2 linked regions of the Thalassobaculum sp. OXR-137 genome follow. The protein of the gene in region 1 interacts with the protein of each later gene in a pairwise test. Links are inferred from orthologs where the notes say so. Each region holds a gene or a part of one and is shown on either strand. Other genes may lie near its edges. The genes, in order: T8K17_RS15355 and T8K17_RS02000.

Region 1 (3,115 bases):
CGATCTGGTGGAGATCCACACCGGCGGCGGCGCCTATGTGAACAACGCGGTCAGCGAGATCGTGGTCGGCAAGGATGCCCGCCTGGGCCACTACAAACTCCAGGCCGAGGGCGGCGAGGCCTTCCACATCGCCATGACGGCGGTGCGCTGCGCCGACAGCAGCACCTACGACAATTTCGCTCTGTCCACCGGCGCCCGGCTCGCCCGCAACGAGATCCGCGCCACCCTGGCCGGCCGGCATATCGAGTACCGGATCAACGGCGGCTACCTCGCCAGCGGCGACCAGCACCTGGATACGACGACCTTCATCGACCATGCCGAACCCGATTGCGCCAGCCACGAGCTGTACAAGGGCGTGCTGGCCGAGCGGTCGCATGGCGTGTTCCAGGGCAAGATCCTGGTCCGCCCGGACGCGCAGAAGACCGACGGCTACCAGATGAACCGGGCGCTGCTGTTGTCCCGCGAGGCGGAGATCAACTCCAAGCCGGAGCTGGAGATCTACGCCGACGACGTGAAGTGCAGCCACGGCGCCACGGTCGGCGAGCTGGAGGACGATCAGCTCTTCTACCTGATGGCCCGCGGCATTCCCAAGGAGCGGGCCCGCGCGATGCTGGTGGCGGCCTATGTGGACGAGGCGATCGACCAGATCCAGCGCGAGCCGGTGCGCGAGGCGTTCCGGACGGCGGCGGCTGACTGGATGCAGAAGCACATTGCCGGCGCGCCGGCCAGCGAAGGGGCGTGACCATGCCGGAAGGTAGTGCAACCGGAAACGCAGCCTACGACGTCGCCCGGTACCGGGCCGACTTCCCGATCCTGTCGACGACGGTGCACGGCAAGCCCCTGGTCTATCTGGACAACGGTGCGTCGGCCCAGAAGCCGCGCCAAGTGATCGACCGGATCTCCGAGGTGTACAGCAGCGGCTACGCCAACGTGCACCGCGGCCTCCACTATATGAGCGAGAAGGCCACCGACGATTACGAGGGTGCCCGCGAGACCGTGCGCGGCTTTCTGAACGCCGCTTCGACGGCCGAGATCGTCTTCACCCGCAACACCACCGAGGCGATCAACCTGGTCGCCTCGAGCTGGGGCCGCAAGAACCTGCAGCCGGGCGACGAGATCGTCATCACCTACATGGAGCACCACTCCAACATCGTGCCGTGGCAGATGCTGCGCGACGAGAAGGGGCTGGTGCTGAAGGCGGTGAAGCCGGGCGAGGGCGGGGCCTTCGACATGGCGGCCTTCAAGGAGATGCTGACCGACCGCACCAAGCTGGTCGCCGTCTGCCACGTCTCCAACGTCCTGGGCACCGTGGTGCCGGTCAAGGAGCTCACCCGGCTCGCCCACGAGGCGGGGGCCACCGTGCTGCTCGACGGCAGCCAGGCGGTGCAGCATATCGGCGTCGATGTCCAAGATCTGGACTGCGACTTCTACTGCTTCACCGGGCACAAGCTCTACGGCCCTTCGGGCATCGGCGTGCTGTACGGCAAGGAGAGCGTGCTCGACGCCATGCCGCCGTATCAGGGCGGCGGCGACATGATCTCCTCGGTCTCGATCGAGAAGAGCGAATGGGCCGACCTGCCGGCGAAGTTCGAGGCCGGGACCCCGGCGATCGCCCAGGCGATCGGCCTGGCCGCCGCGATCGACTACGTGACCGGCATCGGTCTCGACCGGATCGCCGAGCACGAGCGCGACCTGTTGAACTACGCCACCCAGAAGCTGGCCTCGGTCGAGGGGCTGACCATGCTGGGCACCGCCGCGGGGAAGGTGTCGCTGGTGACGTTCACCCTGGACTACGCCCACCCGCACGATATCGCCACCATCGTCGACCAGCAGGGGGTGGCGGTGCGCGCCGGCCATCACTGTGCCCAGCCGCTGATGGATTTCTACGACGTCGGCTCGACCACCCGGGCCAGCTTCGCCCTGTACAACACCCGCGAGGAGATCGACGTGCTGGTCGAGGCCCTCGACAAAGTGCGCCAGATCTTCGCCTGAGCCGGACCGCCTGAGGATGGACCTCGTCATGAATCACGAACTCGGCCTGCACGACTTCATGCCCGGCACCGTCGGACCCGACGGCATGGCCCAGGCCGGCGCGCCGCTGGACGATCCCAAGGGACCGGCCGACGAGCAGGCGGTGATCGAGGCGCTGAAGACCGTGCACGACCCGGAAATCCCGGTGAACCTGTACGATCTGGGACTGATCTACGACATCGAGCGGTTCGACGACGGCACGGTGAAGATCGAGATGACCCTGACGGCGCCGGCCTGCCCGGTGGCCGGCGAGATGCCGAAAATGGTGGCCGACGCCGTCGCCAAGGCCGACGGCGTGGGCGAGGTCCAGGTGATTCTGGTCTGGGATCCGCCCTGGACCAAGGACCGGATGAGCGAAGAGGCTCGACTGCTCCTGGACATGTTCTAAACTATCCCCACCTGTACGGTGAGGACGTGAGCGCAGGCTTTGAGCGTCAAAGGCTGCCCAAACCTTAGGTGAGATCGATGTTCCAACCCGGAAAAGCCCCGATCACCCTGACCGAAGCCGCCGCGGCGCGGGTTCGCAAGCTGATGGAGAATGCCGGCGACGACGGCGTCATCGGCCTGCGCGTCGGCGTGAAGAACACCGGCTGCTCGGGCCTGTCCTACATCGTCGAGTACGCCAAGGAGCGGAAGCGGATGGAGGATGTGGTCGAGGACAAGGGCGTGAAGATCTTCATCGACCCGACCGCGATCATGTTCATCCTCGGCTCGGAGATGGACTACACCGAGGACAAGATGTTCTCCGGCTTCGTGTTCAACAATCCGAACGAGACCGGCCGCTGCGGCTGCGGCGAGAGCTTCAGCGTCGCCGCCGCCCAGTAAGGCGTCCTACTCCGTCGGCAGGCCGTGCACTGTCAGGGCCTGCTGCATCGACGGCATCTGCCACACCGCCTTCTTCATCGCCGCCACCTTCGGGCAGCCTGCCGACAACCTGTCCGGGTGCGGATGCCACAGGGCGAGCATCGCCAGATAGACGTCCGCCGCGCTCGGCGTCTCCCCGAACAGGAACGGCCCGTCGGCGCCCAGCGCCTCTTCCACGACGCCCCACCGCGGCGATAGAGCGGAGACCGCCAGGTCCTTG
Region 2 (3,270 bases), 2.8 Mb from region 1 along the record:
CGGACCTGTTCCGGGTCAACGCCTCGGCTAGGACGGGCGCTTCCCTTTGAAGCTCCATCACGTGGATCGGATTGCCCCGGAACAGGTCCGGGGAGTGCGCGTATGGCATGACGGAGTTGGGATAAGGGGCGTTCCCCGTCTTGCCCCGGGCGTCCTCCCGGAGGACAGTGGCTCCCCCCGTTCGTCACCCGGAGCATCCGCCATGACCACCCCGCCGCCCGCCCGTGTCGGAGATCCGGCCGGCGCGATCGATACCCCCGCTCTGGTGATCGACCTCGACGCCTTCGAGCGCAATCTCGACCGGATGGCCGCCTTCGCCAAGGAAACCGGCGTGCGCATCCGCCCCCACGCCAAGACCCACAAGTCGCCGATGATCGCCCGCCTGCAGATGGAGCGCGGCGCGGTCGGCCAGTGCTGCCAGAAGGTCGGCGAGGCCGAGGTGCTGGTGGATGGCGGCATCGACGACGTGCTGGTCTCCAACCAGGTGGTCGGCGCGGCAAAGGTCGCCCGCCTCGCCGCCCTGGCCAGGCGCGCCCGCATCGGTGTCTGCGCCGACGATCCGCAGCAGGTGGAGGCCTATGCGGCGGCGGCCCGGGCCTTCGGCACGACGCTCTATGTGCTGGTGGAGATCGATGTCGGCATGGCGCGCTGCGGCGTCGCTCCCGGCGCCCCGGCGGTCGACCTGGCCCGGCGGATCGCCGAGGCGGAGGGTCTCGTGTTCGACGGCATCCAGGCCTATCACGGCTCGGCCCAGCACATCCGCGGCTATCTGGAACGCAAGGCCGCCGTCGCCCAGGCGTCGGAAGCGGTGTCCGCGACGGTCGATGCGCTCGCCGCGGCCGGCCTGGAGTGCCGGACCATCGGCGGGGCGGGCTCCGGCACCTTCCGGTTCGAGACCGGCACCGGCCTGTGGAACGAACTGCAGCCAGGCTCCTACTGCCTGATGGATGCCGATTACGGCCGCAACCTGAAGGACGACGGCTCCGAGGGCCTGGAATTCGAGAACGCCCTGTTCATCGCCGCCTCGGTGATGAGCGCGGTCGTGCCCGGCCGGGCGGTGGTCGATGCCGGCCTCAAGGCCTCCTCGGTGGACAGTGGTCTGCCGGTCGTCTGGCAGCGCAAGGACACCACCTACGTCTCCGCCTCCGACGAGCACGGCAAGCTCTCGCTCGGGACGGGCGCTCCGGCCACGAAGCTCGGCGACCGGGTCTGGCTGGTGCCCGGACACGTGGATCCGACGGTCAACCTGTACGACTGGTATGTGGGCGTGCGCGGCGGGCTGGAGAGCGGACACGTCGAATGCCTGTGGCCGGTCGCGGCCCGGGGAGCCCTCTCCTGACCGCGTCCGCGTTGACAGCCGTCCCGCAACGCGCCAAATCCTGGACATGGACACCATGACCCCCGCCTCGCAAGACGCCGCGCCCGAGCGCCCGATCGACGAGGAGCAGGAAGAGCTCATCGACGAGTTCGCCTTCTTCGACGACTGGATGCAGCGCTACGAGTACCTGATCGATCTCGGCCGCAAGCTGCCGCCGCTGGACGAGGCCTATAAGCGCGACGAGTTCAAGCTGAAGGGCTGCCAGAGCCAGGTCTGGCTGGTCGGCGAAAAGCGGGGCGACCGGCTGGTGTTCCACGCGATCAGCGATGCGGCCATCGTCTCCGGCATCATCGCGCTGCTGCTGCGAGTCTATTCCAACCGCACGCCGCAGGAGATCGTCGCCACCGAGCCCGACTTCATCCCAGCCATCGGCCTCGACTCGCACCTGTCGCCGACCCGCAAGAACGGGCTCGGCGCCATGCTGAAGGCGATCAAGGAGCGCGCGACGGCCGAGCTCGACGCGGCGTAGGCGGCGATGGCGGCCCAGCCTCCGGCCCCGACCTCTCCCTCCCTGGACAGCGTCTACCAGGACCGGCTGCTGGACCTGGCCGAGACCATCGCCCGCGACGGGTATGTGGTGGCCGCACCCGATGCCGAGACCGGGGCGGTGAGCCGCGCCTGCGGCAGCCGGGTCACGATCCAGGTACGCTTCGACGGCGATACGGTGGCCGAGTACGGCCAGCGCGTGGAAGCCTGCGCGCTCGGCTCCGCCGCCGCCTCGGCGGTGGGCGGGGCGGTGGTCGGCGCGTCGGTCGCCGAAGTGCGCGCGGCGGCGACGGCCCTGGAGAACATGCTGAAGCGGGACGGCCCGGCGCCCGGCGGCCGGTTCGAGGCGCTCTCCGCCCTGCTGCCGGCGAAGGCCTTCACCAACCGCCACGCCTCCATCCTGCTGACCTTCCGGGCCCTGGAGAAGGCGTTCAAGGCGACGGGGCGATAGCCGTCGCAAGTCCCGGCCCTTCGACACGCCCCACCCCGGATCAAGTCCGGGCCGGGGCCGCTCAGGTCGAGATCTTTTCTGTCTCATTCAAATTTCATCGTCATCCCGGTGAACAGCGGGCTTGACCCGGGGTTCGACCGGGACCTGGACAAAACGGCACGGGGTCCCGGCCCGCTCCCGGATCAGGTCCGGGAGCGTCCGGGATGACGACTGTTTGGAAATGGAAAGGCCTCGCCCTGAGCAGCACCCCACGGGGTGCGGGTCGAAGGGCCGGCGCTCGATGGGACGTGTCGCCAGGGTGGATTTCCCGCATGATGCGCCTTCCCATAGCCCGGCCCCGACACCCTTGGGCCGGTTCTCGCACATGAAGGACATGCCTTGAGCGACGCACGGCGGACCCGGCTGCTGGACGGGCCGATCCTGAAGACACTCGCCACCCTCGCGGTCCCCAACATCGCCGCCTCCTTCCTGCAATCGGGGATGAGCGTGGTGGAGGGGGCCTATCTCGGCCGGCTCGGCACGGTGGAGCTGGCCGGGGTGGCCCTGGTGTTCCCGCTGCTGATGCTGACCAACATGCTGTCCGGCGGCGCCATCGGCGGGGTGGTGGCCGGGGCCACCGCCCGCGCGCTCGGCGCCGGCGACGATGCGCGGGCCCAGGAGATCCTGCGGAGCGCGGTGCTGATCGCCCTGGCCCTGGCCACGGTCATGGCGCTGGCGATCCTCTGCTTCGGCCGCTCGCTCTACGCCCTGCTGGGCGGCGAGGGCGCGGTGCTGGAGGCCGCCGACCTCTACGGCGACCGGCTGGCCGCCGGGATCTTCACCCTGTGGCTGTTCAACGTGCTGGCCAGCCTGCTGCGCGGGTCCGGCGACACGATCCGGCCGGCGATCGCGCTCGGCTGCGTGCTGATCCTGCATGCCGGGATCGCCTGGGTGCTGATCTTCCCGCTGGGCCTCG

What was found.
Region 2: the proteins of T8K17_RS15355 (region 1) and T8K17_RS02000 interact in binary tests that used the Escherichia coli proteins (3 or more experiments, as listed by UniProt). The link is inferred for Thalassobaculum sp. OXR-137 from one-to-one orthologs.

Annotation. Positions count from the first base shown.
Region 1 is NZ_CP139715.1:3,251,793-3,254,907, forward strand. What follows is about bases 69-2,868. They hold T8K17_RS15355 (cysteine desulfurase), read left to right. Parts: upstream 69-744; coding sequence 745-1,992; downstream 1,993-2,868. Other genes in these bases: sufD (Fe-S cluster assembly protein SufD), read left to right, coding at 69-742; T8K17_RS15360 (SUF system Fe-S cluster assembly protein), read left to right, coding at 2,021-2,419; T8K17_RS15365 (iron-sulfur cluster assembly accessory protein), read left to right, coding at 2,497-2,856; T8K17_RS15370 (glutathione S-transferase family protein), read right to left, coding at 2,863-2,868. Outside these bases: more of sufD, read left to right, coding at 1-68; more of T8K17_RS15370, read right to left, coding at 2,869-3,115. UniProt on the Escherichia coli protein: Cysteine desulfurases mobilize the sulfur from L-cysteine to yield L-alanine, an essential step in sulfur metabolism for biosynthesis of a variety of sulfur-containing biomolecules.
Region 2 is NZ_CP139715.1:410,709-413,978, reverse strand. The notes cover bases 166-3,120. They hold T8K17_RS02000 (SufE family protein), read left to right. Parts: upstream 166-1,394; coding sequence 1,395-1,847; downstream 1,848-3,120. Other genes in these bases: T8K17_RS01990 (MATE family efflux transporter), read left to right, coding at 2,694-3,120; T8K17_RS01995 (iron-sulfur cluster assembly scaffold protein), read left to right, coding at 1,854-2,315; T8K17_RS02005 (DSD1 family PLP-dependent enzyme), read left to right, coding at 203-1,339. Outside these bases: more of T8K17_RS01990, read left to right, coding at 3,121-3,270. UniProt on the Escherichia coli protein: Participates in cysteine desulfuration mediated by SufS. Cysteine desulfuration mobilizes sulfur from L-cysteine to yield L-alanine and constitutes an essential step in sulfur metabolism for biosynthesis of a variety of sulfur-containing biomolecules.